2 regions of the Paenibacillus sp. HGF5 genome follow, and region 1 is predicted to be linked to the other one. Evidence: riboswitches for the same ligand, from Rfam matches in the RefSeq annotation. Region 1 holds a riboswitch; the other holds the start of a gene.
What was found. A riboswitch is a leader RNA that binds a small molecule or an ion and turns the genes downstream of it on or off. The one in region 1 is predicted to bind ZMP and ZTP.

Region 1 (15,625 bases):
AGACGGATCCCTTCCTGCCTCGGACTCTCCACGTCATCGATGAAGATGACTTTCTCGGCACCGAGAATCAGCCGGTAGTCCAGCGCCAGCAGCGCATCCTGGTAGGAGTGCTTAAGATCGGACAGAGTCCGGACCCTGGAACCCACGCCGATCGTAACCGGCAGCTTCAGATAGTGAAGATTGCTTTTGAGCAAACGGTCCAGTGCCACCTGCAGGTCGCCAAACCACGACTCGTCCTCGCAGCCGTCATTCGTAATCAAGAACACGATGCTATCCTGGTATATGAATGCGCTTCCAAAAGAAAGGGGATCCATCAGCTCTTTCGCAATGTTCAGCATAGCGTGCAGCATCAAGTCCATATCGCCGGAATGCCGCAGGGAGCTTGATGGAGCACTCTCCTTATGCTCTGCCGCCGGATATAAAGCCAACACCGCGGCGAGATAACAGGCGCCGTTCAGCGGAAGGCCGTAATTCCGAGTTTTCTCCTCAATGATGGAGCGGGGCAGTTTTCGGGTTAACAGCGAAGCCAGGAACGATTCCCGTAGCAAAGGCAGGCTTGTCCGGTAATGCTCCTTTAATTGGCGCACGTCCTCACGCTCCGCCACCTCCATATCGATTTTGTCCTTGATCTTGCCTAATAACTCCATGAAGCTTTCGGCAGAGAACGGCTTGAGCAAATACTCATCCACGCTGAGCGTAATCGCTTGACGGGCGTAATCAAATTCGTCATAGCCGGTCAAAATCACGATTTTGCACAGCGGCTGATGCTCCCTTAGCCATGAGGCCAGCTGCAGTCCATCCTGAAAGGGCATACTGATATCGGTAATAACGACATCCGGCTCCAACCGCTCCGCAGCCTCCACGGCCTCTCTTCCGTTCTCCGCCGTCCCCTTGATCTCGAATCCGCAGGCTTCCCATTGGATTTCCTGAACGAGGCCTTCCCTCACATCGGCTTCATCATCTACTAACAGCACTTTATACAATGCGACCCCTCCCGTTTCTGTCCTGTTCGGTTGCAAACTGAATCTATAGTGATCTTACCTCGCCGCACCCAAATTGGGAATCTTCCACATTATGTTTTTTGTAACAAAAAAAGAACGAATGCACGACTCCAACGAAACAGTGTTTCCCTGTTCCTGGAGTCATGATTCGTTCCGAATTCGATTGTGCAGCATTCCTTACGCCTGAACGGGTACGGAGACGGGTTTTACCGGCGTGCTCAACCTCTTGATGCTCAGATAGTAAGCGATGCCGAGCGGGATGACGGCGCCCAGCCAAGCCAGCGGATTTGCCAGGCTTGCACCGAGGAAGCCGATCTGTGCGGTCAGGAAGATAGCAGCCAGTACCCGCATGATCAGCTCCATGATGCCCGCCACAGTGGGAATTAAGCTCTGACCAAGCCCCTGAAGCGTGAAGCGGTAGATGAAGAGCAGCGACAGAAGCAGATAGGTGCTGCCGTTCGATAAGAAATACAGCCTGCTGAGCGACAGCAATTCCTCTTGGCCTTGACCCACAAAAAGGCTGACGGCGGCAGGACCCGCAAATATAACCAGCAGGCCCACGGCGATGCTGAATGATCCTGAGAGCCAAATACACTGCTTAACCCCCAGCTTGATCCGATCTATGCGATTCGCTCCGAAGTTCTGAGCAGCAAAAGTCGCCATTGTAATCCCGAAGGAACTCATCGGCTGCGTCGCGAGCATATCAATCTTCTGAGCCGCGGTATAAGCCGCAACGGCTGTTGCCCCGAGACCGTTTAGCGTGATCTGAAGAATGATGGCTCCGATTGCGATAATGGAGGCTTGGAAGCCCATCGGAAAACCTACCCACATATGCTGGCGTATAAATTTCCAATCGATGGACCAGTCGGCATTCTTGAATTGAAGGAGCGGGACCTTCTTATGAATGTAGATCAGACAGAGCAGGCAGGAGAACAGCTGCGATATAACCGTGGCAAGTCCGGCTCCGGCTACTCCCATCTTAAATGCGAGAATGAATAAGAGGTCGAGCACGATGTTCAGAATGCTTGCAACGACCAGGAAGAGAAGCGGGGTCCGGCTGTCGCCGAGAGCACGGAGCAGGTTAGCCAGCAAATTGAACAGAACGGCCGCGCCGACGCCCCAGTTAATGACGATCAAATACGAATACGCATCATCCAAAATTTCGGCAGGGGTGTTCATCATGACGAGGACGGGCCTCGTAAATATAACGCTCACGATGGTGAGGAATACCGTGAACACCAGACTGATCCATACACTCGTTCCCACGCTTTTGCGGACGCCTGCGATATCTTTAGCTCCAAAACGCTGCGCGGTTATGATAGACAAACCAGCCGTCAAGCCTTGGGCAAAGCCGATGACAAAAAACAAAATGCTGCCTGTCGAGCCAACGGCTGCAAGTGCGTTCACGCCAATGGTACGTCCCACGATAAGGGTGTCTGCCATGTTGTAAAATTGTTGAAAAATATTACCGATCAAAAGCGGGATGGTAAACATGGTAATCAGCTTGATCGGACTTCCTTGCGTCATGTCTCTCATGTAGATTCTCCTATGCCGTCAATAAACGTTCCTCTAGAGATTTATTTGAAATATTATGCTCCAAGCAGCGCTTATCGCATCGAATGGAAACATTATAATGGGTGAGGGTCGTTTGTATTCTTGTGTATCTTATCATGAAAGAACATAAATTTCTCCCTATTTATTCCCGAAATCAAAACTAAAAGCAAGTACTCGTGATCAGAAGAGTTTGTACCCGATTTGGATCCTTGATTTTTCTATAACTGAAAAGGCCAACCGGTCATTTCGGTTGGCCTTTTCAACATGATAACATGTGATATCCCTATAGAATTCCGATGTTTATGCCTCTTCGACGGCAAGCTTATCCAATGCCAGCTTCGCGCGTGACCGCGCTTCTTCGACATCGCCGGCGCTTGACAGCGCGACTGCTACTCGTCTTCCGGCCTTGGTTACCGGTTTGCCGAACATGCGAAGCTGCGTATTCGGAACGGCCAGCGCTTGCTCGGCGCCTGTAATCGTGTAGTCTTCCAGCTCTCGGCCGGCTTTCAGCGGGCGGCTGGCTCCCGGCGTGATCAATTCGATCTCTGGTATCGGAAACCCGAGAATGGCACGGACATGAAGCGCAAATTCGGATAGATTTTGCGTGACCAGCGTAACCAGCCCAGTATCATGCGGACGCGGGGATACCTCGCTGAAGTACACCTTATCCTCGGCCAAAAATAATTCAACGCCGAACAAGCCGTATCCGCCAAGCTCGTCGGTAATCTTCCGCGCAATATATTTAGCCTCCTCGATTTGCGCTTCAGACATGTCGTGCGGCTGCCACGATTCGATATAATCTCCGCTTTCCTGAATATGCCCGATCGGCGCACAGAAGCTTGTTCCATTTACGGAGCGGACGGTCAGAAGCGTGATTTCCGACTGGAATGAAATGAATTCCTCAATGATCACTCTTCCGTTCTGCACGCGGCCGCCTTCCATGGCGATGTTCCAGCAGGACTCGATATCCCCTTCAGAACGGCACACGCTCTGACCTTTGCCGGAGGAGCTCATCAGCGGTTTGATCACGCACGGAAAACCCATGTCCAGGACAGCCTGCTTGAATTCCTCATAGGTATCGGCAAATCGATAGTCCGCAGTCGGCAGTCCCAACTCCTCTGATGCCAACCGGCGGATCCCTTCACGGTCCATCGTAAGCTTTGCGGCTCTGGCGGTAGGAATCACCCGATACCCCTCATCCTCCAGCTTCACCAGCTCCGAAGTAGCCAGCGCTTCAATCTCCGGAACGATCAGGTCCGGCTTTTCCAACTCAATAATAGCGCGCAGCTTCTCTCCGTCCAGCATATCGATCACATGGCTGTGATCGGCAACGTGCATGGCAGGAGCATTGGCATAACGATCGACGGCTACGGTTTGGACACCCAATCGTTGTGCTTCAATTACGACTTCTTTCCCTAGTTCTCCGGATCCCAGCAGCAATATTTTTTTCGTTTTGAACATCGTTGTTTTATCCCCTTTTCATAGTTTCAGAGACGATAGAAGCCCAAGAAAATAATAAAGAGGTAAGGGAAATAAACTCCCTTACCTCTGCCCAGGCGTACGGCCGTTGTCATCCATGTGCTCCCTCATGGTTCCCCATGCTACGCCAGTCACACATAAACCTATACATTGTTACATAAATGATACTGAATCTTTTCGTTAAATGCAATATCAGCCTGCGTCTTTAAGATTTAGACTTCAACATTTCGATCATATCCTGAAGCGAGTGTGACAGCCATTTCTTAGGATGAATGACAATCTGGATGTCCAGTCGAATGTCAGGGTGTTGAAAGGGAAGAATCGCCAGCTCTCCCCTCTTGATTTCCTCCTCTGCTACCATTCTCGGCAATAGTGAGATGCCGGTACCGGACATGATATATCTTTTGATTGCCTCTGGGTTGCCCAATTCCAAACCAATACGGACGGGAGCTCCGCTGGCGCGCAGCACTTTTTCCAACATGATCCGGTAATTGCAAGTATCCTCGGTCATAATCCATTCGTAATTAGCCAGATGCTCCAGCTCGATGACGGGCAACCTGCGAAGCGGATGATCCGGATGGGCAATCAGATAGAGGGGCTCTTCCCGGATCGAGATCCAATTCAATGAAGTGTCTTCCGGTTTGTTCTCCAGAATAAGCCCGAGATCGTACTCACCCTCTCTTACCTTACTGACGATGCTATCTTCACGATCCGTTTGCAAGCGGATGGCAAGATCTTCATGCTCCTGTCTTAGCCGATGAAGGACGGATGGAAGAAAATATGCGGCAAGCGAATCGATCGTTCCAATCGATAAGACGCCCCCGCCTTGTTTCGTCAGCTTTTCCTTAGACTGGTGGAACAGATCCAGCATTTGGACAGCATACTTGAACAGCTCCTCCCCTGACTTCGTCAGGCGCAGGCCTCTGCCATACCGTTCAAACAGCTTGACGCCGTATTCCTTCTCCAGCTTCTGAATCTGGGTGGTAACGCTGGATTGTGCATAACCCAATTCCTCAGCAGCTTTAGTAAAGCTCTTTCGAACAGCAACCTCCCTGAAGGTTTGCAGATAGATCAGTTCCATCGCTCTCTCCTCATCAATAATATTGATAATAACTATCTATTATTATAGATAACACCGATCCCAATTCCCATGGTAAAGTAAAGCCACAATTCATGAAATGAAATGGAGGAAAGATCATGTTGAGTCCGCAAGATATGAGAGGTATTTATGTTCCAGTGGTCACTCCCTTTTCATATGAATACGCATTGGATGTTCCGTCTTATCATCGTTATTTGGAGAATTTGTTATCCCATGACATTCAAGGATTGATCATCAACGGTACGACCGGAGAGGCGCCGACGGTAACTTGGGAAGAGGTCGTTCAGGTGATGGAGGAAACGCGAAAAGGTCTGGACGGGCGGCAATTGCCGGTCATTATTGGTACGGGTACCAACGATACGTTCTCCAGCATGAAGCGGACGGAATGGGCAGGACATATCGGGGCAGACGCGGTTTTGGTGGTCACGCCGTATTACAGCCGCCCTTCGATTGAGGGCATTATACAACATTTCCGCAACGTCGCGGAGGTGGGGATACCGGTTATTTTGTACGAAGTTCCTTCGCGCACCGGAATTTCCTTACCGGTCGATGCCATTCGAAGAATCATGGAGATCCCCGGTGTCATCGGAATGAAGGACAGCACTGCGAGTACGGAGCTTATGAGAAGCTTATCTCCATACGATACGAAGCCTGTTCTATGCGGAGACGATGTCCGCTTTCATGAAATGCTTTGTCATGGTGCATCGGGGGGCATTTTGGCGTCGGCCAATGTGAAAACCGAAGCTTTTATTCGTGTGTATCAATTAGCTGCCCAGGGGGATTATTCTCGTTCCGAAAAGGAGTTTGAAGTGCTGCTTCCCGTTATTCATCAGTTGTTCGCAGAATCCAATCCCGCTCCGCTAAAATGGCTGCTTGCCAAGCAAGGCCTTATCTCATCCGACACCCTGCGCCTGCCGATGGGCCCCATTACGGATGAGCTCAAGCTATCTTTGGATCAAGCATTCAAAGGCTGAGAAACTTTAAATCATGGACGCAACAGGTTTCTACTCAAGAGTGGCGGGACGCATCGCTTCCTTGCCATTCTTGAATGGATGATTCGATGCTATAAGGCGCTCATGCTTTCAATCAGCAGATAATGGGATGGGTGATACTGACATTTTACACAAAAAAGAAATTCTGCTTAGATCTATCAATTTAAAGGATTGATGAATGAAATCGCCCCACTTATAATATGGGTACATTCAATTCCTCCCAGAAATTTGAAAGGAGACTTGCAGTGCTGCCCTATTCAACCCCTAATCATGATTTTGCCTTTGAACAATCTGTAATCGGTATGGCTTTGGTATCGCTAGATGGAACGATTCTTAAGGTCAATTCGGCACTATGTGATCTGTTGGGTTACTCGCCGCAGGAGTTAACTGCCGGGGCGCCGCAAGAAGAAAACAGCCTCCGTGGGTTATTGAATCGAGTGATTCAGAACGCTAGGGCTGCCCAGGGCCATCAGCCATTCGTCCCCCCGGTTGAATATGCTTACCGTCATCCGTCTGATCGCGAGTTATACCTTAGTGCACGCTGCAGCGTTGATCACGATCCGGAGCAGGGGCCCAAGGGATACTTGGTACAATTCGAGGATCGAACGCTGCTGAGACAGCTCATGAAACAGCTGGAGCAGAAGGAACAGAAGCTGAACGAGAAGGAAAATTCGTTTCTGCAGCTGCTGGAAGAGCTCCCTCTCTCCGTACTCATAACTAAAAAAGGCATTGTTCACTATGTTAATTCTGCCGGAATCCGACTCGTCAATGCGATGCACCCCCGTGACGTGCTGGGCATTTCAACCGACGTGATCGTCGACGCATCATATCATCACGCATTGATGAAACGCAGGGCAACGTATGCCGAGAGCGGTGAAATCGGAAGCGTCGATTACCTGATACGCTGTCTGGACGGGCAGGAGAAGATGGTCACGGGATTCACGTTAATCATACAATATGAAGGCGAGAATGCGGCCGTCGGCATCTTCAAGGACATCACGGAGCAGCGGATGGAAGAGGACCGCGTGATGCAATCCGAGAAGCTGACGACCGCCGGCCAATTGGCCGCCGGCATCGCTCATGAAATTCGAAATCCATTGACATCGATTAATGGATTCGTGAAGCTATTGCGATCCGCGGAACGCAGCAACGAGCTTTATTTTGAAATCATCGAATCGGAGCTCAAACGCATCGAGCTCATCGTCAATGAGCTCTTGGTGCTCTCCAAACCGCAGGGCGCCCACGTGAGCGGACCCATCGACGTGTCGGCCATACTGGATCAGATCATTACGCTGATGAAGGTGCAAGCCGCTCTCAAGAATATAGAGATCATTCCCCATTATCCACTGATTCCGATCTATGTACAGGGCGAAGTCAACCAGCTCAAGCAAGTGTTCATCAATCTGCTGAAAAACGCGATGGAAGCGATGAATCACGGCGGAAGCATCACCTTGGACATTGTGCACAGCGGGCCCGAGGTGCAGATTATCGTGCAGGATGAAGGAGTTGGGATGACACAGGATCAGATCCAATCACTGGGACAGCCCTTTTTTACAACGAAAGACACCGGCACGGGACTCGGTCTCATGATTACCAAGAATATTATTCATAATCACGGCGGTACGATGAACGTGGAGAGCACTCCTGATCATGGGACAACCTTTACGATCCATTTACCTGCTTTATAATGCGTACATATATCGGAGGACATAGGCATGGACATTCAAGATTCAAACTTACATAAACAATTTGCAATAAACTGCTTCAATCAGGTCTGGGATATCTTGGAGAAGAAGCTGCGGACGCCGGAAGACGAAGAGAACATGATTCACATGTGTCATGCTTCCTTTTGGCATTGGAGCCGGGTGGCGGATCATACAGAGCGCAACCTGTCCATCGGGTATTGGCAGCTCTCCCGAGTATACGCGGTAACGGGTCAGGGCGATCAAGCACTGCATTATGCCAAGCGCTGCATCACGACCGGGTCATCGGCTAACCTCGAACCCTTCTACATCGGTTACGGATACGAAGCGGAAGCGCGGGCCTATCTGGTTCTGGGGAACAAGGAGCATGCATTGGCATCCAAGCAAAAAGCGGCAAGTTATCTCGACAAGGTAACGGATAAGGAAAGCCATCAGATGCTTGCCAACGATCTCGGAAGTCTGGACTAACACGCAAACTGCGCATGATCGGATCTTTTATCGAAAGGGTTTTGTCAGATGATAACCGATATAATAAAAGACTTCTCTGCATAAAAAGGGGAGCTTGCTTCTTACGCTTTGGTAAGCGCTCCGTGACGCGGGTGAAGGATTGGCTTCGAGACCCATATCTTCAGCCATCACCATCGCCCGCTTCATGTGCAGCGGATCGCTCACGATGAGATACGAGGAGAGCCCTGCCGCATCGCCTAGCTTGTCGGCATAATACAGATTTTGCTCGGTGATCGCCGAAGTCGTCTCTACCAAGATGTCCCTCTCGGGAACGCCGTGTTTGATGGCATATTGTTTGGCAGCTTCCGATTCGGCCACTTCATCTTCCGATCCGCGTCCTCCTGTAAAAATGAGCTTATCTACGTATTGTTGATCATACAGCCATAACGCCTGATCGATGCGCCCCTGAAACACAGGCGAAGGTTTCCCCTCCCATACTGCGGCACCCAGCACGATCGCTGCATCGGAGGGAATATTCACCGTTCGCCCTGCATATTTCCAAATCGTGTATCCCACATTAACGGAATAAACCAGCATGATAGCTATCAGTCCCAGCACAACTCTCAACAATACGCGCTTTCTTCTACTTCCTGCTTTCCGCGGCTGCATCAATCGGGTCATGGAACACCTCCAACTTCCACTCGTTCAACTCCAGCCTTCATTTTAGCATCATGTGTACAGGAATATAATACAGCAAAGAAGCCTGCGGCTCCATTATGGAGCTGCAGGCTTTTGATTATTCCAACTTCCTCTTGGTTCCAACGGACATCAATCCGTTTCATATCCATATAGCGTGACTCTGTTCTTCCCCTTGCTCTTGGCAATATGCATGGCTTTCTCCGTTTCGTCGGTCAAATGGGTAAGACTCAGCATGGAGGTAGGCGTTAGGCAAGCCGCTCCTACGCTTACCGTCATAAACCCGTCTTCCTCCGTGCGGTCTTTGGGGATGCTGAGCGCCAGGACGCCTTGACGTATCTTCTCAGCCAATTCATAGGTTCGGTCGGGATCGGTATCTTTGATCTTCAATATAAAGGTTCCGCCGCCGTAACGCGAAATGGCCGCTCCATAGTATTCACCTATGATTTTCAGTGCGTCGGCAATCCATTGCAAACATAAATCCCCGCCGTATAAACCATGAAGCGTGTTATACACCCGGAAATCATCGATATCGACCATCAACAAGGCCAGAGAAACCTGATTCTGAATGCATTCCTTCCAATCCGTCGCCAGTTCTTTTTCGAATGTTGCCGGATTGGGCAGTTCGGTCAACGGATCAGTTGTCACGTAGCTCTGAAGCTGGTTCAATACATCGGAATATACGCGATCGGGGCCTCCATCCGGTGTGCCCTCTCTCAAAATGACCATAATGGATGATTTGCGTCCCTGATGGATGGCTGCCAGCATATATTCAAGTTCGATTCCCTTTCCATCCAGCGTTTCGAACCAGCCGCTGCCGGAAACGAGTTGGGCTTGATTCTGATCCATCCGTTTGATCTGCTCTTTAAGACCCATGCGGGAATCATCGCTAGCTAAAGTGTATATTTCAACCTGGAGCAGTTCCTCGGGCCTCGTTGCGCCGAACAGCGTCTCGGCCCGCGAATTGCAATACACGATGGTTCCCGCCGTTGTCAGTGACAAGAAGGCTACGGGGGAGTGGCCCATAAGCTGCAAATACCGCTCCTCGTTCTCCCTGAATATGCGTGCATTCTGAATGGCCTGTTCTTTGGCTTGCCTTAATTGAAAATCGGTTTGCTTGCGGACAATCGATTTCAATTGGGGGAGAACGCTTAATTCCTGAGCCTTCCATGAGTATGAAATGCCCTCCACCACCTGCCTCCATTTTTCGAACGATTTTCGAGGGGATAAACGTATCTTATCCTCTTCTTGTATAACGGCTTTGGCCGGATCGCCAGCCCAATCCACGATTTCAACAACCTCCGGCCGAAACCACATGACATAGTTTTGTTGACCTGGCGACAGGGCGAGATACAATACGCCGGAAGCCACATCCTTGAATGCTTTGGCAGGCTCATACTCTGCGCTGAGTTTCGAGCTGTGGTACGTATAATCCTCTGCTTGGGCGGATAACCAGCCGGCCAGCTCCATGACTTGCTTCAAGGTGGGCGTCGTGCCGTACAGCATCAAATTGTCCTGGTAATAGACGGCGGCACCGGTAGCGCTCATTAAATCCAGCAGGCCCTGCTCTTCGTTCTCAAGCTGCTCAAGCACCTGATAGACATCGGTGTTGCCGATGAAGATTTCGGTGAAACGGGCGGATAAAATTCGAAGCCTGAGCTCGGTTTGGTAATCGTCGAGCTGCTGACGTTGATACAGTTCGTTGGAGAAAAAGGATCCCAGAAAATTGCACAAGTTGCGGGTGCGGTGAGATACGTATTTTCGGCTGTAGTGATGGCAGGTGATTAATCCCCATAACTGGTTGTCATGGATAAGGGAGATCGTGGTGGTCGCGCCGACCCCCATATTATGAAGGTACTCAATATGAAGCGGCGACACGCTGCGCAGTACGGATAAACTGAGGTTCAGCGGCTTTCCGGTCAAAGGCTGCACGGTGGGGATAATCTCGACCGGCGTATAACCCACGTCAACAATCGTACGCAGCCAATTTCTCAAATACAGTTCACGAGCTTGCCGAGGAATATCCGATGCCGGATAATGATGGCCCAGGAAGGATTCCAGCCCTTGCTCTTTGGCTTCGGCAATCACTTTTCCGTTCCATTGATCATCGAATTCATACAGCATCACACGGTCGTAACCCAGAATATCCTTCACGAGCTCGCAAGCCACTTGACTTGCTTCAACCCGATTCTCGGTTCGTTTCATCCGACTGAAAAACGTCTGGATCCATTCAAAATCATCCGTAAAGGGCACGGTATCTTCCGAAACCGGCTCCAGTTCCAGCAGAATAAGCCCTTCGCTTTCGTGAAGAATTCCGATAAATTCAATCGGCTCATTGGCAACCGAAATCGTAAGATTGATATATTGTAAGTCCGGTGTCGCTATTGCTTGAAGGTCTCGGCGAATCATAAGCTCAAATTGCGTTTTTCCGATAAGCTCCTCAAGGCTCTGTCCCAACAGGGACTCGGCGCTGATCCCGAGCAGCTGCTCCGTATTTCGGCTGCACTGCGCGATCCTGAAATCGTCGATAGGATTAATGGCAAGCAGTACGCCATGGGGCTGAATATATCCTGGAATGTGAATAGGTTCTTTTTCGCAATTGGTCAGGTCGATCGGTTCATCCGTTACATAATCGCCCTCCGTCAGTAACTTTCGATTAAGTGCATCCTGTTCAGTCATTGCTTATCAACTTCCCTTATTCACAGATTTAAAACCAAATGCCCAATGCATCTCATTGTTATAAAGAGATACATTGGGCACAGCATATTATAACAACAGTTCTATGAAATTGTACGCCATTCAGACTTTAGCATAGCATAGTAATACTCATCCCACCAAACCTCGCCTCGAGGAATACACTGCCTAAAGCAGCCTTCTCTCCTCATGCCAAGCTTCTCCATCACCTTATACGAAGGCGTGTTCTCTGGCTGGCATGTCGCGATGATCCGGTGTACTCCCAATGCTTCAAAGCCATGCTGAAGCAAGGCTCTGGCTGCTTCCGTAGCATACCCCATACCGTGGTAGGCCGAATGAAAGACCCAGCCGATCTCGTAAGTATGTTCGCCGAAGCAAGGATGAAACACCATGTGTCCGATCACGCGTTGTCCCTTCTGCAGCATGACGGCATAATGATGCGGTTGCCCGTCCTTGTTCTGCTCCAGAAATTCCTTTACCGTCTCTTCCGTATGCACCGGCTCCGGCATGTAAAACATCACCAAGGGATCGGATGTATATTGAAGAACATCCTGCCAATCTCCTGGTACAAACTCGCGAATCACTAATCTTTCGGTAACGATATACATTTGCCCGACTCCTCTTCAAGTTGTATTTCCGTGTCCTCTTTGCTCACACTTCAATACAGGGACAAATGCGATTCGCCGTTTATCCTTTTCTTTGTCTTTCCTGATAACGCCGGGTCACCTTCTTTCTTGCTGCAGGCTGTTTATACTTTATTCGACTTTATGTATGAAATTCCTTCACTAATTGTAAAATTACTGGATATTTTGGCTTAATATCGATTTGATTTTATCAAAATGCATGCCTTCGTGATATAAGCAGAAGCTTAAGAATTCTTCTATCCTGGATAACTTTAAACCTTTGGATGTCGTGTAGGGAGACAAGACGGTATCTTGCAGATGTGTTGTGTACCTCTGTTCGATCCGCTGGACTTGACCTTCAAGCCGTTCGATAAGTTCGCTCATGGAAGGCCATGAAGCGTTGATCTCCCTTGGTCTGGAGCCCGTCCGGAACAGCTCGGCATAATGCTCGGGGAGGTGCATAGTCTCGCCATTCACGCCGAACGCAAACCGTTCCAGCGTCAAATAAATATGTCCTGCATTCCACTTCACGTGATTATTCATTCCGCTCGGAATCCATTCCGCCATTTCGTCCGGGATATCCCTTACAATATTCAAGGTTTGTGCACGCACAAATTCCAAATGTTCAAAAAGGTATGACCGCATGTACCTCGCTCCTTCTCATCTGATCTAGCATCCGCTTAACCGAGTGTACCTCATATGATAAAAAAGGAATAATACCGATTACCCTTCGTTTCATAAAAAAATGGATGAATCAGGCGCGAGCCGTTCATCATCCACGGATATCGTAGTGTCTTTCACGGATATCCGCCTGGATATAGGAAATAAAAGAACGGATGTGTGCGGGCATCGCTTCTAGCTTTTTGGTACACACCCGTATGGGATGCGGGATCGTTACGCCTATTACCTTTACCTTGCTAAGTTCGCCGGAAGCCAGCTCTGTCTTGATGGATAGAGCCGGGACCAGTGCAGCCCCGTAACCCGCTTTAACCGCCTCAATGGTTTCCTTCATTCCCTCGATCGTGATGGAGGAACGAGGTCCCCGGATGCCTGAGGCCTCAATCAGAGACATGAACTGTTTTCGTGTGTAACTCCCTTCCTCTCTCAGCACAAAAGACTCCTCCATAAGCTCGAATCGAGTAACTTCTCTGCCGGCTAGGCGATGAATTGCGGGTACGGCAAAAATCAATTCGTCCTCCATAATCGTAAAGGACTCAATGACCTCGTCTTCTATGGACCAACTGCCGCAAACGATCGAGATATGAACCGAATGATCCCGTAATCGTTGCAGGGCTGTGTTGGAATTCCCTTTCAGCAGCTCCACATTCACGCGTGGATTCTGTTGTTTATATCCAACCAGCCAACCGGGAAGCAAGGCGGTCTCCGGCAGCTCCGTCGCACATATCCGCAAATTTCCCTCCCGGCCAGATTTTATGGCCTGCATCATGTCTTCCATCTCGGCTTCCATCGCAAATAACCGCCGGGAATGCGCGGCCAACGCTTCACCGGCTTCGGTCAATTGAATATTGCGCCCATTCGCCTCAATCAATTTCAAGCCGAGTTCCCGCTCCAGATTGCGGATTTGGGCGGTAACGGCCGGTTGGCTTAACATTAGATTGCCGGCCGATTTCGTGATGCTTCCCGTTTTGGACACATCATTAAATATGCGGAGTGCATGAAGATTCATGGATCCATCCCTCGATTCTTGAACGATTCACGCCGCAGCCCCCGTCTACTAGATAAACAACGGAATCCTTCAGCACGTTTTTTCACCCGTGCTGCAACATTTCTACAGATCTCCCGTCTATAGAGGTGCAGCAAGTACATTTTACCAATTCTCGCATGGCTTGGCTGTATCCTAGCCTTTAGGATAATCTACACTTGGAGGATACCTATCATGAACAAATTCTACAAAGTACTAACAACCGCAACAATTCTGGCCATGGCAGCACTGCCGGCAGCCGCTTATGCACAGGACGTCCCTCCTGCTTCAGTCCATACGGGGCAAGGCAGCATCGTGAACCAGGCAAAGAAAAACGTTCCTGGAACCATGGGTTACATAACGGAATACGTAAACGATAAAACGGGCAAATGGATTACGGTCACCGGCCGCGGTCTCGGTGCCACCGATCAACAAGAAATCAGGCTCTCCATATCCAAGGATACTAAAATCATCGATGCCAAAGGAAACAAAGTCCAACTCCAAACGATTGTGGACAAGAACAAAGCAATTAAAGCCTTCTATGGCCCGAATATCACCAAGAGTCTGCCTGCTCAAGGCTCAGCGCTTACGATCATCGTTCAGGATAAAGACTTTGCAGGAATTGATGGAACCATCGCTGAGGTGACCAAGCAAGGCATTCTGGTGGAGGGTACCAATCTGTATAACGACGGTGAAGAGACGATTCTGCTTCATCTGGATCCAAAAGCGAAAATCATCAATGCAGACGGAAGCACGCTCAATGCGGGTGACCTGGAAGCCGGCATGAGCATTCGCGCTTTCTACGGACCTTATGTGGCGTTAAGCATGCCGCCTCAATCGTCAACGGACTACATTCGGGTTCAAGCTCAAGCAGAAGAGCCTGTACAAGAAGAACCTGCCGGCACGAACGGAATCATTACCGACAAGGCAGATAACAAAATCACCCTCATGGGTCAGGCACTGGAGTCGGGCGGCGTCAATTACGTGATCCTTACCGTAGATGAGAACACAGAAATCGTCGATGCGAAGGGTAAACCGCTGACGGCTGAAGCATTGAAAGCAGATCTCCGCATCGAGGCCTATTACAGCCAAGTGATGACCCTGATTTATCCTGCCCGGACTCACGCTGATAAGATCGTGGTTTCGGAAACGACCGCTCCCAAAATCGAAGGCACCGTTGCAGCATCCGACCGCACGACCAAAGACCAGCTGTATATCAATGTAGGGTCCGACCAATCAACGGAGAATGACGTCATTCTTAACGTTACCGAAGACACGCAAGTGATTGCAGGGCTCAGCACGGAATCGGAACTGAAACCGGGTACTAAGGTCGTGGCCTACCACTCGCCTATCATGACCAAGTCGATTCCAGCCATCACCTCAGCCGAAGTCATCATTGTTCAATCCGGCCAATAAGGGTTGATCCAAACTAAATAAGCTATGCAGCAAAAAACCATCGTACACAGGACTCCTGAATACGATGGTTTTTTAATAGGATATCGATCTCTATCGACTATTCCTCAAACTCGACGTTGTGGTAAACTTGCTGAACATCCTCAAGGTCTTCCAGTGCATCGATCAGCTTCTCGAACTGCGCCTGTCCTTCTTCCGGCAGGGACACAAAATTCTGTGCCA
Region 2 (15,625 bases), on a different contig from region 1:
GGCCGGGCCTTCGATTCAGTTCGGGCCTGCAGGATACTGGGTCGCGGCTTTAACCGAGCAGGAGCAGCAGGAGCTGTTACGAAGTGAGCCGGATGTGCGAACGAAATGGGATAACGTCTGGGGAGATCGGATGACCGAGCTCGTCATGATCGGGATTGGGATGGAACAGGAACAAATCGAGCGGGAGCTGGACGAGTGTTTGTTGACCGACCGGGAAATGCAGCTGGACTGGTCAACGTTTCACAATCCGCTGCCATGGATGGCCATCGAAGAGCTATCGCTGTAATGCTGCTAATCTGTATGGAGTGTGGGTAATAGTATTAAAGAAGCCAACTCGTCTAGACGAGCTGGCTTCTTCATACGGATGGTAGTCTGTTTCATTATTTGTTGATCAGTTGGCCTGCATAGGCTTGCACGTTTAGCGGAGCTGTCAGGTAATTTGGGGCTTTAGCCACAAACGCCTGAAAATGGCTGCTCGCATTGTGGAGCCCCACAGCTTCCTGGTCTTTCCACTGTTCAACCATGAGATACGTGTTATCCTGCTCCGTATCTTTGAGCAGCTTATAAGATTCATTCCCTTGTTCCGCACGGGATGCTTCAATAAGCTCTTTTACGGATTTCAGAAATTCTGCCTCGCGTTCGCCGTTTACTTTCATTTCTGCATGAATAATAATCATCGCTATGCCTCACTTCCACTCTGCAATACGATCAATAGGGAGACGAGTCGTCAAACGCGCTTCTTTGGCAGCTTTACCTACCGAGATGAGCATGACCGGCACATAACGTTCCTTCTCCATACCAAATGCTTCTGCAATTCGGGATTTGTCGTATCCGCCGATAGGGTTCGTGTCATATCCACGGGCACGGGCAGCAAGCATAAGCTGCATGGAAACCAAGCCGCTATCGATAAGGATCATTTCGCGGAAAGCCTGTGCCGGAATACGTCCGAACAGATCGGTATAGTTCGCCATCAGCTGATCTTTTATCTCTTGCGGCAGATAACCGCGTTCCACAGCAGTGCCCATAATTTCATTCGCATTGTCGAATGCATTCATATCTCCAAATACCGCAATGACTGCCGAAGAAGTTGAAACTTGTGTTTTGTTCCCTGGTGCAAGCTCTTCAAGCGTCGCTTTTCCTTCCGGGCTATCAACGACAAGAAATCTCCAAGGCTGAAGATTAACGGATGACGGGGCCAAAGTCGCTTCTTCCAAAATTTCAGTCATCTCTTCACGGCTGATTTTGACCGATGGGTCGTATACCCGCACAGAGCGGCGGGAAGTAATAATTTCTTTATAATCATTGTTTAGGGTCGTTACAGACATGATATTCTCTCCTTTAATCTCTATAAGTTAATCGGTCTTACTTGGATGTTTCATCCGTTGAATCTGGCTGTTCAGCTTCTGCAAAGCATGAACAAGCGCAAGTCGTTCTGATTCCGTGAGGTCTGCCTGCAGTTCCTCCATAAATCGATCTTTCTCCGCCTTAAACGCTGCTACTTTACTTTTGCCCACATCAGTTAGCTGAACCAACGTAATCCGGTTGTCATTCTCGCATCTCGTCCGCAGAAGCAATCCTTCCGCTTCCAGCTGTTGAACATGACGGGTCACCGCAGCCGGATCGATAGACACTGCCTTCTGGAGATCCGACTGGCTAATTTCGCCGCCGGTCAGTTTGCAGAGGAGTTCCAGCCGATTGGGACTAACACCGGCACATCGTTCAAACCGAGTCGCAATGTGCTTATTCAGATGCATGAGCAAGTACAGCAGGTCTTGTGTATGGCATGTAGAGATGATAAAGACCTCCTTCAATTCATTGACTCGTCAATGGTTGATGGGTCAATCATATATGTTTATTTTCTGAAAATCAAGTCTTTTGTATAAAAAAGCGAATCGATTCCAGAGGTCCTTAAATAATCTGAATCCTGGGAGAGCCCAAGAATTCTGAATCGCATTTGATGTATAATAGGTAGTAGATTCCCAATTCATAGAATGGATGAAAGATTCGTTTTCATTGAGAATGTAATGCTGACGCATGAACAACATAAATCAGGAGGACACGATTATGGCAAAAGCAAAAGTTCCAAAGCGACCCACTAGGGATGAGTTTGTACTGGAAGAGCTCGGAAATCAGCTAACGGAAGCTTATCAGGAGGAATCGGTCATCGTACTGACGGTCTGGGGATGGGAAGAGGCGGTCCGCGGACAAATCGATCTGATGGACTCCCGCACAGGGAAGGTGCATATGAAACAGAACGGCGTCATTACGAAGGTTCCTTTTATGGATATTATGGAAGTGAATTATCCCAGGGACTAATCATAAGCGAACCGAAAAAAAGGAGATCCCTGGGGATCTCCTTTTCTTTTTTCATATCGCTGCATACATTCAACTGTCACTGCACCACGCCGCTGAGCAAGTCCTCCCACTCCTGGACAATGCGCGTTTTATCCAGGCGATGGCCGATTAACGTAAGATAGCCGCGCTGCAGCTTCAGCGTGCTGGGCTCGATGGCAAGCTGTGAACCTGCCCACTGAACCAGGGAGGGACCCGTGGAGAGCTGAATATATCCTTTGGCCCGTAGCAGGCCGGAGCCGCGTGTGGCGAGAAAGGTTTCGATGAGGCTGATCTCAAGCGGGAAAGGGGCTGGAGCCGATAGAGTCAAGGTATCCAGGCCGGTATAGGAATGGCTGCCATGCCCGGCCTCCTCTCCGTGACCATGACGATGCTCATGATGAATGAAAGCTCCTTCATGGTCGCGGCGCCCCAGCTTGCTCCGATCTTCTTCGCTGGTCGAAGCGCTGCCTTGCAGGCGATCCGCAGGACTCCTTTGCCGGTTCGAAGAATGAGATGAATGACTATGATTCTCCGTTGGCTCTAGCTGAAGGGCCGCAAACATTTCATGCTCATCCAAACGGCTGTAGTCGGTTACGGACAGGCTTGCCGTCGTATTTATTTTTCTAATGGAGGTAATGACTTTATTGATCTGTTTCTCTTCGCATTCTCCCGCCTTGTTCAGGATGATCCGGTCCGCGAAGCTGATTTGTCCCCGAAGGGTGCGGACCAGTTCGCGACTGGATGCAAAGAAGCTGTTGTACTCGAGAAATTTGCTGCAGTCGGCCAAGGCGATTTTACCCCGGATCGATATTCGATCCACCAGTGACGGATCCTGCAAATCCTCAAGAATCTGTTCAGGATTCGCCACTCCGGTCGTCTCGATGAAGACGAGATCAGGCTTCCGATCTAACAGGCTTTTCAGGGCTTGCCCCAGCTCGTCTCGTTTGGTGCAGCAGATGCAGCCGTCAAGCAGCTTCTCGATCGGAAGATCAGGCATTTCACCGGATAGGATATCGCCATCCACGTCCTGTTCGCCCATCTCATTCATCAGGACGGCGGTCCTCCATTGCCGTTTGGCGGCATACGCCAGCAGCCTGAGCAGCAGCGTGGTTTTGCCGCTCCCCAAAAAACCGCTAATCAGCACGACGGGTATCTTGTTCATTGTTGATCTCCTCCTTGGTCTCGATATCATTCGAATACAGTTCATCAAACTCTGCGACAGAGTCCGGATTCGTAAAAATGTAAGGGGATGACGGCTGTTCGATCGGCTGAATCCGTTCCGCTTGAATCTGCAGCGATTCCTTACCGTCCACGGTGGTGACCTGGATCGTGCCATCGATCTGAACCCACGCGTCATTCGCGAACGACGAAGCATTCGCGGCGCGCACCATGACCCCGAACGGGACGGCGTCTGCCGTGCAGCACATTACGAGGAAGCGGCTGACGGCGAAGGTGTCTTCGTTCATATGTCCATCGCGGAAAACAAATCCTTGGACGGTGATGGCCTTCCCTTGAAAATGCTGTTTGTAAATATCCATGGCCCCTACGGTCTCCGAGAAAATGTCCGGCTCCACTCGGATGACGGGTAAGGTATATAAGCGCTTGGCCAGCTCCGCGAACTCCACGCTGTAGATGTCTTTGGGAACAAAACGCTCGTTCAGCGCGATGTCCTCCGCTGCCGTCTGGTCATCATTCGTTCCATGCTTCTCCATGCCCGAAACGGCGGGAGCATTCCGCTCCTCGGTTTTACGGCGAACATCGGGGTTCGGATAGGTGTAGATCATGCCTTTTTTGGCCGCCATATCGCTGCCGAGGGCTTGGTCCGGCAGGAGCAGGCCGAACAGCAGCGGCACCGTGAATAACCCGTAAACCGATATGTTTTTGATCAGTCCGCTGGGCAGGGGGTGCTCGCAATCGCACACCTCGCCGGAAGCTCCCGCAAGGGCGTGCCACAGCATGCCGAAAGCTATGAACAACAGCGGCACGGGACAGAGCAGAAGCAGGGTCTGCATATGGGGAGCCAAGTAATAGTCCAGCGAATTTGATGCGTTTAGATGCATGATATAGGCGGCAAGAGCTGCGATTAGCAGCGACCGCAGTATATAGTGGCTTCGCAGGCTCAAACTGGGCTTCACGTCCCGAACACCTCCAATCTCAAGTGGATATCCGAAGGCATAACAGCCTGAAGGTAGCGTTATTCCATCCGTTTTTGTGTATTGCCACTCCAGTTTGTTTACTACGCCTAACCGCCGAATAGCGCGTCGACGGCTACAGAGCCGATAAAGACAAGGGTAATCACCAGCAGGCTTAAGCCGATCACGAATTTGGTCTTGAAGGTAGCCGACAGCATGAGCAGGCTTTTGAAATCCAGCATCGGTCCGAGGACCAGGAAGGAAACCAGCGGGCCGACGGTAAAGGTGTGCGTGAATGCCGATGCCACGAAGGCGTCCGATGTTGAGCAAAGGGACAGGATGAAGGCAAAGCCCATCATGAACAGATAGGAGGCGGCAGGACCGTTCCCCAGAGCCAGCAGCTCCTCCCTCGGAATGAAGGATTGGATGCAGGCCGTGAGGAAAGCGCCCAGGACTAAATATTTGCACATCTCGATCAGCTCGTCTCCGGCGTGGACAAACATGCTTCTCCAGGTTTTGGGATGCTCATGCAACAAACGTTCCCCCTTGCTGGAGCCCTGTTCGGCGAACTCTTGAAAGGAACGCTTCAGGGGGCTGCTTCTTGAAAAAACATAGGCGAGCAAACCCGTCGTCACCGCGACTGCAAAAGCCAGTCCCATTCGTCCGATCGTCACTTCGGGATGCGAACGGAAGGCCATGATCGTTGATGCGAATACAATGGGATTCAGAATAGGACCGCTGAGGATAAAGGTGACGGCGATATAGGCGGGCATACCTTTCAGCATCAACCTGCGAACGACCGGGATCATCCCGCATTCGCAGATGGGAAACAGGATGCCGAGCATGGAAGCGAACAGGACGCCAACCACCGGATTCTTCGGCGTGAGACGCCGCACCCATTGCTCTTGTACGAACAGCTGCAGAAGGGACGACAGCAGCACTCCAAGCAGAATAAAAGGAAGTGCCTCAAGGAAGATGCCCGTAAAGACGGTTTTAACCTGCTGTAGGTCTTGGCTGGATATGGGGTTTAAGTCCCTCTGCAGCCATATCGTCAAGACCGGAATCACGAATACAAGCGGCAGTATAAAGGGCAGCATTTTGAAGATCGCCGGATATCTCATCAAGGCCTCCTGGAGCGAATTGTTCTTAGGACATTCTATGCTTGTACCATCGGCAACATACGTGATTTCAGACAATAAATCAAAAACTTTACGATTAAAAGGCGGCCGCATAGCCGGTGGCGCGAAGTCCAAAGTCGTGATATATTAAAAAAAGTTATCCGTGTGTTACTGGCGTAGCTTGGGTTACCAAGAGGGAGCACATGGGATCATATGCCGTACGCCTGGGCAAGAGGTAAGGAGACGTTCGAGTCGCCTTGCCTCTTTATGTTTTTTAATACAATGGCGAAGGAGCGGATTAGCATGAGTAAGGAACCCGTAATTTTGGATGGAAAAAAAGTATCCGATGATATCAAGGCAAAGCTGGCGGTGAAGGTACAGGAATTGAAACAGCAAGGGGTAACCCCTTGTCTGGCAACGATTCTGGTTGGCGATGATCCTGCCTCGGCAACCTATGTGCGGATGAAGGGAAATGCGTGCGAGCGGCTTGGCATCATATCCAAGAAAGTAGTGCTGGAGACATCGACAACGACGGAGGAGCTGATCGCCGCGATTCAAGCACTGAACGAGGATCCGAACGTCCACGGTATTCTGCTTCAGCACCCGGTACCGCATCATATCGATGAGCGGGAGGCTTTTGATGCCATCGACATGAAAAAAGACGTGGATGGAGTAACCACGCTCGGGTTCTCGCAAAATGCGTTTGGTTTCGCCGATTACCCTTCATGTACGCCGGCGGCGATTATCGCGATTATGGACTATTACAGCCTGCCGATCGAAGGGAAGCATGCGGTGGTGGTCGGACGCAGTCCGATTTTGGGCAAGCCGGTATCGATGATGCTGCTCAATCGCAACGCCACGGTTACGATCTGCCATTCGAGAACGAAGAACCTTGGGGAGATTGTGTCCCAAGCGGACATTGTGGTTGCGGCCGTAGGCAAGCCTAATTTCATTCAAGGGGACTGGATCAAGCCGGGTGCCGTCGTGTTGGACGCCGGTTACAATAAAGGAAATATCGGGGACTGCGATTACGAAGCCTGCGCCAAGGCGGCATCCGCAATCACGCCGGTACCGGCGGGCGTTGGCCCCGTGACGATAGCGACATTGTTGAAGCATACCGTCGAATCGGCCGAGCGAACCGTCCAAGCCTAGGGGAATGCACTTGACCATTTATATGTGAATTAAGGGTGCGCCCGTGAATTATCCCCTTCAAATCGCTGCGAGACCATGCAAAAGTCTGTGACGTGGAAGAGATAGGCCTCTGCCTATAGGCTTGGAACCCGCATTTCACGGACCCCTGGACGTCATGGTATAGTTAGGAATAAGCGAAATACGAAGGGGAGAGATTCATGTTTATACGAATCATGGCCTGTTGTGCGGGACAACAGGGAACTGCAGAGAATGATCCGTTCGACGCAGCGCTGCTAACGGTTTCGGAGATCTTGGCATGAAGAACACGATCGCCGATATTGCCCACAAAGCCGGCGTTGCCAAAAGCACGGTCTCCCGTTTCTTGAACGGAGGATCCGTCAGTCATGCGACACGCCGCAAGATTGAGCAGGTTATTCAGGAAACCGGCTATATCCCGAATTCTTTTGCGCAAAGCCTCAAAGCGAAAAAAACGAGCATGATCGGCACCATTATGCCGCGTCTGGACTCCTTCTCCGCATCGCAGACTGTCGCCGGCATGGACGAAGAATTAAGAAAACACGGATATCAGCTTCTGATCATCAACGCAAGCCAGGATTTATCCAGGGAGATCGAAGCGCTGTATGATCTCGCCAGACAAAAAATATCAGGCATTATTCTGTTCGCCACGCAGGTGACGGAAACCCATCTTGCCGCGATTCAAGAGATCGGCATTCCGGTCATTCTGCTCGGACAACAGCATAACCATGTCCACAGCATGATCTATAACGATTATGCCGCAGGCTATGACATGGGCCGGTACGTGCTGTCGATGGGACATCGTCAAATTGCCTATATCGGGGTGACGGAAAAGGACGTAGCCGTCGGAGTCAAGCGGAAGGAAGGGTTCCTCAAAGCGGTAAGCGAGTATGATGAGTCGGAAGCGGTTCTCTACGAGAGTGGATTCAAGATGTCGGATGGTGTGAAGACGGCATGCTCCCTTTTTGAGTTGAACCAAACATTGCCAACGGCCGTGGTCTGCGCCACGGACAACATAGCGCTGGGCGTGATGAAAGCGGCGCACATGAAAGGCATCTCTATTCCCGACGAACTTTCCGTTACCGGATTTGGCGGTTACGACGTAACCGAGGTGATTCATCCCGGGTTAACAACGGTGAAATATGGATATTTCCAAGCGGGCCACCTCGCGGCACAGCATATTATGAAGCTGGTCAACGACGAGCCAGTGGATTTCCTGACGGTCATGAATTGCGAGATGATTCATCGGGAAAGCGTTGACAATCTGAATTAGGTATTTTATACTTCAAATAACGGAACCGGTTCCAATCCGAGTGCTTGCTTGGTATTGGAACTGAGTTCATTATTTTTACCTTTGATTGGAACCGGTTCCACCGCAGTTGAATTTATTCGCGTGCACGCGCAGCATGATCTGTTTGATTTTTCGGCAAGACCATTTATAAGGAGAAGAGATATGGACAGAGAACTGAAATACCGACGCCTGGATCAGGCTTCTCCCGAAGAGCTTTCCTCCTTAAGGAAGAAAGTGCGATTAAGCGAATGGAGGCAGAAATTTCACGTACAGCCCATCATGGGCCTGATGAATGATCCCAATGGATTTTCTTATTACAACGGAGAGTATCACTTGTTTTACCAATGGTTTCCTCTGGGCACGTTTCACGGCTTGAAATACTGGTACCATACTTCCTCGAAAGACCTGGTGTTTTGGCAGAACCAAGGCATCGCTATTGAACCCGGTCACCCGCATGATGCTTATGGCGCTTATTCGGGCAGCGGTATCGTGAAAGACGGCAAACTATGCCTAATGTATACCGGGAATGCCCGGGATGAGAAATGGAACAGGCAATCTTATCAATGCATGGCTGTGATGGACCGCGACGGATCCATCACGAAGCTCGATAAGCCGCTGATTGACCATGTGCCGGACGGATATACCGAACACTTCCGGGATCCGAAAGTATGGCAAGACAAAGACAAGTACCGGTTCGTCATCGGTGCCCAAAGGGTTAATCAGACAGGTGCGGCTGTCGTCTATGAATCCTCGGATCTGTTGGTTTGGGAATTCAAGGGGGAGATACAAACCCGCCTTGAGCATTTCGGCTATATGTGGGAATGCCCCGACTATTTTGAATTGGAAGGCCAGGGCGTGCTACTGTTTTCCCCGCAAGGGCTGCTTCCGGAGGACGATCATTTTCGAAACATTTACCAATCCGGCTATATTTCAGGCAAGCCGCTCAATAGGGATACGCTGGAGTTTGATCACGGTCCTTTTTGCGAGCTGGACAGAGGGTTTGATTTCTACGCGCCGCAGACCATGCTGGATGAGAAAGACCGGCGCATCATGGTGGGCTGGATGGGTTTGCCGGATATCGGGTATCCCACCGATTCGCATGGCTGGGCCCATTGTTTGACGCTTCCGCGTATGCTTACGTTCCGTGAAGGCAGGCTGATTCAACAGCCGGTTCCCGAGCTTCAGGCGCTCCGCGATCATGCCGCTCAGGCAGAGGATACGCTTCACAGCGAAGTGAAGACTTACGAGGGGGTTCAAGGAACCGCATTCGAAATGATATGCGAGTTCCAAGCCATCGAGGCGGACGTCGTTGGCATTGAATTTCGGGCTGGCGAAGGGGAACGAACCGTTATTCGATATGAATCCGGCAAACGGAAGGTTACGCTGGATCGCTCTTCTTCGGGTGCAACGATTGTCAGTGATTACGGAGCGGAACGATCCTGTATGCTGCCAACCGAAAGAAATTCGATCAAATTTCATCTGTTCGTGGACATTTCTTCGGTCGAGCTGTTCATCAACGATGGCGAAGAGGTGTTTACAAGCAGAATTTTTCCGAAGTGGAACAGCCGAAACATTCGATTTTTCGTACAGAACGGCAGTGCCGGCTTGAAGGTCGAGAAATGGGATCTGACCGAAGCCGTAAAAGATAAAGAAGGGGCTGAATGAACATGGCAGCGGATAATCGGGAAATCGCAAGGCAGGTAGTGGAAGCCATTGGCGGCAGGGAGAACATCGCTTCCTTTGCCCATTGTGCCACCAGACTGAGAATCATGGTTCATGATCAGAAGAAGATTGACCAGAAGAAGGTCGAGCAGATCGACAAGGTCAAAGGAGCCTTTTTCAACTCCGGGCAATACCAGATCATTTTCGGAACAGGAACCGTCAATCAGATTTTTGAAGCGGTTGAATCCCTTGGAATGGAGAGCACAAGCAAGGAAGAACTGAAATCTCAGGCAAAAAAGTCGGGGAATCCGTTTCAGCGGGCGATTCGTACATTCGGTGACGTGTTTGTGCCGATTATCCCGGTATTGGTCGCCACTGGCTTGTTCATGGGATTACGGGGGCTGCTGACCCAGGATACCGTGCTTGCCTGGTTCGGTGCGACACCGGATGATATCTCGGCTAATTTCCTGCTCTTCACCCAGGTACTGACGGATACGGCTTTCGCTTTCTTGCCGGCCTTGGTGGCTTGGTCCGCATTCAGGGTGTTCGGAGGCAGCCCCGTGCTGGGTATCGTCCTGGGATTGATGCTGGTTAACCCGGCTCTTCCTAACGCGTACAGCGTGGCGAACGGTTCGGCTGAGGCACTCATGATCTTTGATTTCATTCCGGTTGTCGGGTATCAGGGCTCGGTCCTGCCGGCATTCTTCATTGGACTGCTGGGCGCGAAATTCGAGAGATTTTTGCGAAAACGCATTCCTGACGCCATCGATCTGATCGTTACGCCGTTTCTAACCTTGCTCGTTATGATAACCCTCGGCCTGTTTGCGATCGGCCCCGTGTTCCACTCCCTGGAAGAGGTGGTTCTGAACGCGACGACGTTCCTACTGGAGCTGCCGTTCGGTATCGCGGGTTTGGTCATCGGTTTCTTTAACCAGATCATTGTGGTCACCGGCGTGCATCATATTTTCAACTTCCTGGAGATCCAACTCCTTGAGAAGACAGGGAGCAATCCGTTCAATGCGATCGTGACCAGCGCCATGGCAGCGCAGGGTGCAGCTTGTCTGGCTGTCGGACTCAAGACGAGAAATAAAAAGCTCAAGGCATTATCCCTGCCATCGGCATTCTCCGCCTTGCTGGGAATCTCCGAGCCGGCAATCTTCGGGGTCAACCTCCGTTACGTCAGACCGTTTGTTATCGCCTTGATCGGCGGCGGCGTGGGCGGTTTCATGGCTTCCATCTTTCAGCTTGAGGCCACAGGCATGGCCATTACCGTCATCCCGGGTACGCTGTTATACTTGAACAGCCAGCTTCCTCTTTACATTTTGTGCAACCTGACGGCGATGGCGATTACGTTCGTGCTGACCTGGATGTTCGGATTCAATGATAAGATGCTTGAAGAGGTCCGCTCGGAAGCGAAATAAAGCCATATGAGAAAGGTCCGCCCTGAACAGGCGGGCCTTTTTTGGTCCGGATGCTGGTAAATCGTCATGGCTGACCGGCTTTCTTGTTCATTAAAATGGATATCTTGAAAAGAGTGCTCCCCTGCCCGTTTTTGGCGTTAGCTGGACTTGGTCCCAGTAGGCTTGGTAAAATTATCGCTTGCTCTGAAATGCTTTTCATCATTTACAATACACTTATAAGCTTGAATATACGAAAAAGAGAGGCGAGCGTTATTGATGAAGAAGATCCTATTTTTTGATATTGACGGTACGCTGCTGGATCATGAGAAGCAGGTTCCGGCGACAACGAAGGAGTCCATAGCTGAATTAAAGAAGGCCGGCCATATCGTAGCCATTGCTACGGGACGCGCCCCCTATCATTTTGAAGAGCTGCGGGAAGAGCTCGGCATCGATTCTTATGTTTGCTTGAACGGTCAATATGTGGTTTATGAAGGCAAGCCGATCTACGGTCATCCTCTGGCGGAGGATGCCTTACAGGAGCTGACGGAACAAGCCGTTCGGCTGGATCATCCGATTATCTATGCCGGCAGCGAAGCGATGAAGATGAACGTAACCGAGCATGTCCATATCGATTCCAGCTGGGGGGAGCTGAAATTGACCATCCCGGAATACGATCCGGAATATTACTTGGGCCGTGATATATATCAAGCCATTGTATTCTGTACCGAGGATGAGGAGGCCGATTACGTAAAAAGATTCGAAGGGCGGTTCGATTTCGTGCGCTGGGGCCCCTATGGAATTGACGTGTTACCGGCAGGGGGCTCCAAAGCCGAAGGAATCAAACAATTAATTCAGCTGCTGCGCATCGATCTCGAGGATACCATCGCGTTTGGCGATTATCTGAATGATCTGGAGATGCTGTCGTATGTGGGACACGGCGTGGCAATGGGCAATGCGCCGGAGATCGTGAAGCAGGCGGCCAGGCATGTCACCCGCGATGTCGGCCAAGACGGAATACAATACGGACTTCGCATGCTCGGTTTGCTGGGCAAGGAGCCGCAGGAGATTAAGTAACGGGTTTAACGATAAAAAGCCAGGGCAGCGTGTCAGTCTTAGCGCTTTTGCGGTGCGTGAGGACTGGCATGTATTTCCGTTCCGTATGCTAACGCCCCATCGCAGGTTTGACGACGGAAACAGGGACTTGCTATTATTAATAACTGACAGTGACCCGCTATATGGTACAACGAACCTTCTGGCGGAAATATACCGGAACAGGTGGAGGCCCTATGTCAGCCGATCAAACGCGACAACTCATCACAAGTTGGCTATCCTTGACGCAGATTCATGCATTGATTTCCAACGAGCTGGAACAAAAGCTCCAGCAGAAGCACGATTTATCGCTGAATGAATTTTACGTGCTGTTATTTCTGTCCGAGGCTCCCGAGCAAAAGTTAAGGCTTCAGCAGCTGCAAACGATGGTGGGGCTAAGCCAGAGTGCGATGTCGAGACTGGTCAGCCGCTTTGAAGCCAAAGGCTGCGGCGCCATGCAAAGGGCGATATGCGAGGATGACAGAAGAGGAATCTACACGTCACTGACTCCGATTGGCGAAGAGAAACTGCAAAAAGCCAAGAACACGGTCCAAGACGTGCTGGAGCAGCAATTCGCAATGCCTAAAATGAAGCATGGTCTGGAAGATGCATTGAAGCATATCCGAGGGTAACTAGATCGTTCAACAGCCATTCTTGACGAATGGTCTTTGTTTTGCTAATTTAGATGCATGTGCATGCATTTTTTTTATAGAGAGATCAATATCATGAGGATAGAGGGAGCGTGTCTCTGAATGGAACATTTATTCAGTCCATACAAATTGAAATCATTAGATCTGAAAAATCGGGTCGTTATGCCCCCGATGTGCCAATACTCGGTAACGAACAAAGACGGCATTGCCACCGATTGGCATTATTTGCATTATACAAGCCGGGCAATCGGCGGAGCCGGACTCGTTATCGTGGAGATGACGGATGTGGAACCGGACGGCCGTATTTCCGATTATGATCTTGGGTTATGGTCGGATGAGCAGATTCCCGCATTGGCCCGCATAGTTGAAGCGATACACCAGCATGGCGCGAAGGCGGCGATTCAGATTGCGCATGCCGGGCGCAAAGCGGAGGATGCGGAAACGCCTGTTGCCCCATCGGCTATTCCTTTCGATGAGAACTCGAAAACGCCAAGGGCACTCACAACCGAAGAAGTTAAGCAAATGGTGGAAAAATTCCGCGTGGCTGTGCGCCGTGCGGTGAAGGCCGGTTTTGACGCAATTGAATTGCATGGTGCCCACGGCTATCTGATTCATCAATTCCATTCTCCACTGACCAACCGGAGAACGGATGAGTACGGCCAGGAGCTAACCAAGTTCGGCCAAGAAGTGATTCAAGCCGCAAAAAGCGAAATGCCTGAGGACATGCCATTAATCATGCGAATCTCGGCTAGAGAATATGTAACGAATGGTTATGGCATCGAAGAGAGCATCGCATTCTCCAAGATATATCAGGCTGCAGGCGTTGACATGTTCCATGTCAGCGCTGGCGGCGAAGGACCCATCGCGGCGGAAGGAAGACCGGGCACCCACGTTGCCTACCAAGTACCGCTAGCCAGACAGATCAAAGAAGCGCTGCAGGCACCCGTCATTGCCGTGGGCCGTTTGGATGAACCCGCCTTGGCGAATGCGGTAATAGGCAACGAAGACGCTGATCTCGTTGCTGTTGGAAGAGGAATGCTACGCAATCCGTACTGGACATTAGAAGCAGCAACGTTGCTTCAGAAAGAGTTCGCGATTCCGGCACAATACCAGAACGGTTTTCCCAGAAAATCGAGATAGGCAGGCAGATGAACATATAGCTGCCAACGAACGATGTAGATTGGCTTATCATTCCCTGCAAGTGAACATTATCAGGAACCCGGTAATGGGTGAGCGTAATTAGAGAAGGTTATCCTACGGGCCGTCACGGCCGTAGGATAACCTTTTTTGCGTACAAGGAAATGCTCCAATTATGGTAGCCATCAAGCTTGGCAGCCGTTAACATAAGGCTATCTAAAATATTTTTAAAAATTTATTAATTGTTTATTTACATTAGTGTGCGATGTACAGTATAATAATTTCCAGGAGATGATGATATGCCAGAGGATCAGGATATTTTAAACAGTATGGTGCAGGAGCTTCGGCGGGGTACGATCATCCTTGGTGTTCTCAGTCAGTTGTCCGAACCGCAGTATGGATATTCATTGGTGACCATATTGCAGGAGAGGGGGATCAACGTGGAAGCGGGTACGCTCTATCCGTTGCTGCGTCGGCTGGAGAAACAAGGCTTGCTTAACAGCGAGTGGGATACGAATGAAGCCCGGCCCAGAAAATATTACATCATAAGTCAGACAGGCAAGGATATATATCGGCAGCTCTACCATGAATGGAAGGATATGATGACAAGTCTGGAGGGACTTGTGAAAGACAAGGGGGACTAAGGTGATGGATCTTATTAACAGGTATATTTATGCGGTGACCCAGAAGCTGCCGGAATCGCAGCGGGCGGATATTGAGAAGGAGCTTCAAGGACTCGTCGAAGACATGCTGGAAGACCGGGGAGTCGGTGTAGAGGCCGCAAGTCTGGAAGAGGTGGAGCAGGTGCTGCTTGAGCTCGGGCCGCCCGGGGAAATGGCAGCCAGATACAGAGGAAGGGAAAGGTATCTCATAGGTCCGGGTTTGATTAACAGCTATTGGTCCGTCCTGAAGATCGTACTGTATTCGATAGCCGTTGCTCTTGGCATCGTCTACATCATTGATTTCTTTACAAGCACGGAACACACTGCCGAGAAGCTGCTGGAATTTCTTGTTTCGCTGCTTAGCGTGGGAATCCACGGATTTGCATGGGTTACCGTTATTTTTGCCTTTATCGAATACCGCGGGGCTCGCCAAGTCCCCAATGATCCATGGAAACCCTCGGAATTGCCTGCAATTCCGGAACCAGCCGCTCGGATTAAACCGATCGAGCCGATGCTCGGCATCCTGTTTTCCGTGCTGTTCTTCGTCCTGTTCACGTTTTCCATTAACCTGATCGGTGTTCACCGATTCGATGAAAACTCGATCGCCATTCCGGTGTTTGAACAGGCTGCCTTTGCCAAATATTTACCGCTGATATGGCTTCTTACCGCCTTCAGCATATTCAATGAAGCCAGGAAATTAATCACAAGAAAGTGGACGCCGCAGATTGCCGTCATGCACGTCATATTTAACGTTGCTTCCGTTATCGTTACGGTGATCCTGTTCTCCGATATGACGATTTGGAATCCGACATTCATGGATCAGCTCGTTCAAGCGGGTTTCGTAACACCGGGGGATGAAGCGTATGAGACCGTAAAATCAATTTGGGATCGATCCAGGGATGGCCTCATTTACATCATTGTGATCATTACCCTTATTGATACCGTATCTGTCGTAATGAAATGGTTTCGGGGAAAGGAAGGTA

Region 2: it holds a riboswitch for ZMP and ZTP, as region 1 does, so the genes downstream of both, HMPREF9412_RS14575 (bifunctional 5,10-methylenetetrahydrofolate dehydrogenase/5,10-methenyltetrahydrofolate cyclohydrolase) here and purT (phosphoribosylglycinamide formyltransferase 2) in region 1, are expected to answer to the same signal.

Annotation. Positions count from the first base shown of each region.
Region 1 covers NZ_AEXS01000185.1:5,950-21,574, forward strand. Annotated here, with positions in the region: gene HMPREF9412_RS31555 (response regulator) at 1-983, opposite strand, end outside; gene HMPREF9412_RS31560 (MATE family efflux transporter) at 1,179-2,537, opposite strand; gene purT (phosphoribosylglycinamide formyltransferase 2) at 2,856-4,016, opposite strand; ZMP/ZTP riboswitch at 4,099-4,179, opposite strand; gene HMPREF9412_RS31570 (LysR family transcriptional regulator) at 4,240-5,115, opposite strand; gene dapA (4-hydroxy-tetrahydrodipicolinate synthase) at 5,232-6,107, shown strand; gene HMPREF9412_RS31580 (PAS domain-containing sensor histidine kinase) at 6,371-7,813, shown strand; gene HMPREF9412_RS31585 (hypothetical protein) at 7,841-8,296, shown strand; gene HMPREF9412_RS31590 (YdcF family protein) at 8,324-8,956, opposite strand; gene HMPREF9412_RS31595 (diguanylate cyclase domain-containing protein) at 9,104-11,650, opposite strand; gene HMPREF9412_RS31600 (GNAT family N-acetyltransferase) at 11,752-12,273, opposite strand; gene HMPREF9412_RS31605 (DinB family protein) at 12,463-12,933, opposite strand; gene HMPREF9412_RS31610 (LysR family transcriptional regulator) at 13,061-13,975, opposite strand; gene HMPREF9412_RS31615 (hypothetical protein) at 14,186-15,406, shown strand; gene HMPREF9412_RS31620 (YebC/PmpR family DNA-binding transcriptional regulator) at 15,504-15,625, opposite strand, start outside.
Region 2 covers NZ_AEXS01000089.1:3,862-19,486, forward strand. Annotated here, with positions in the region: gene HMPREF9412_RS14535 (GTP-binding protein) at 1-286, shown strand, start outside; gene HMPREF9412_RS14540 (putative quinol monooxygenase) at 381-677, opposite strand; gene HMPREF9412_RS14545 (nitroreductase family protein) at 687-1,325, opposite strand; gene HMPREF9412_RS14550 (MarR family winged helix-turn-helix transcriptional regulator) at 1,353-1,811, opposite strand; gene HMPREF9412_RS14555 (YolD-like family protein) at 2,065-2,316, shown strand; gene HMPREF9412_RS14560 (CobW family GTP-binding protein) at 2,393-3,496, opposite strand; gene HMPREF9412_RS14565 (TIGR03943 family putative permease subunit) at 3,468-4,469, opposite strand; gene HMPREF9412_RS14570 (permease) at 4,577-5,587, opposite strand; ZMP/ZTP riboswitch at 5,742-5,821, shown strand; gene HMPREF9412_RS14575 (bifunctional 5,10-methylenetetrahydrofolate dehydrogenase/5,10-methenyltetrahydrofolate cyclohydrolase) at 5,888-6,736, shown strand; gene HMPREF9412_RS14580 (LacI family DNA-binding transcriptional regulator) at 7,032-8,024, shown strand; gene HMPREF9412_RS14585 (glycoside hydrolase family 32 protein) at 8,205-9,707, shown strand; gene HMPREF9412_RS14590 (sucrose-specific PTS transporter subunit IIBC) at 9,704-11,125, shown strand; gene HMPREF9412_RS14595 (Cof-type HAD-IIB family hydrolase) at 11,378-12,178, shown strand; gene HMPREF9412_RS14600 (MarR family winged helix-turn-helix transcriptional regulator) at 12,391-12,825, shown strand; gene HMPREF9412_RS14605 (NADH:flavin oxidoreductase/NADH oxidase) at 12,946-13,983, shown strand; gene HMPREF9412_RS14610 (PadR family transcriptional regulator) at 14,280-14,624, shown strand; gene HMPREF9412_RS14615 (hypothetical protein) at 14,629-15,625, shown strand, end outside.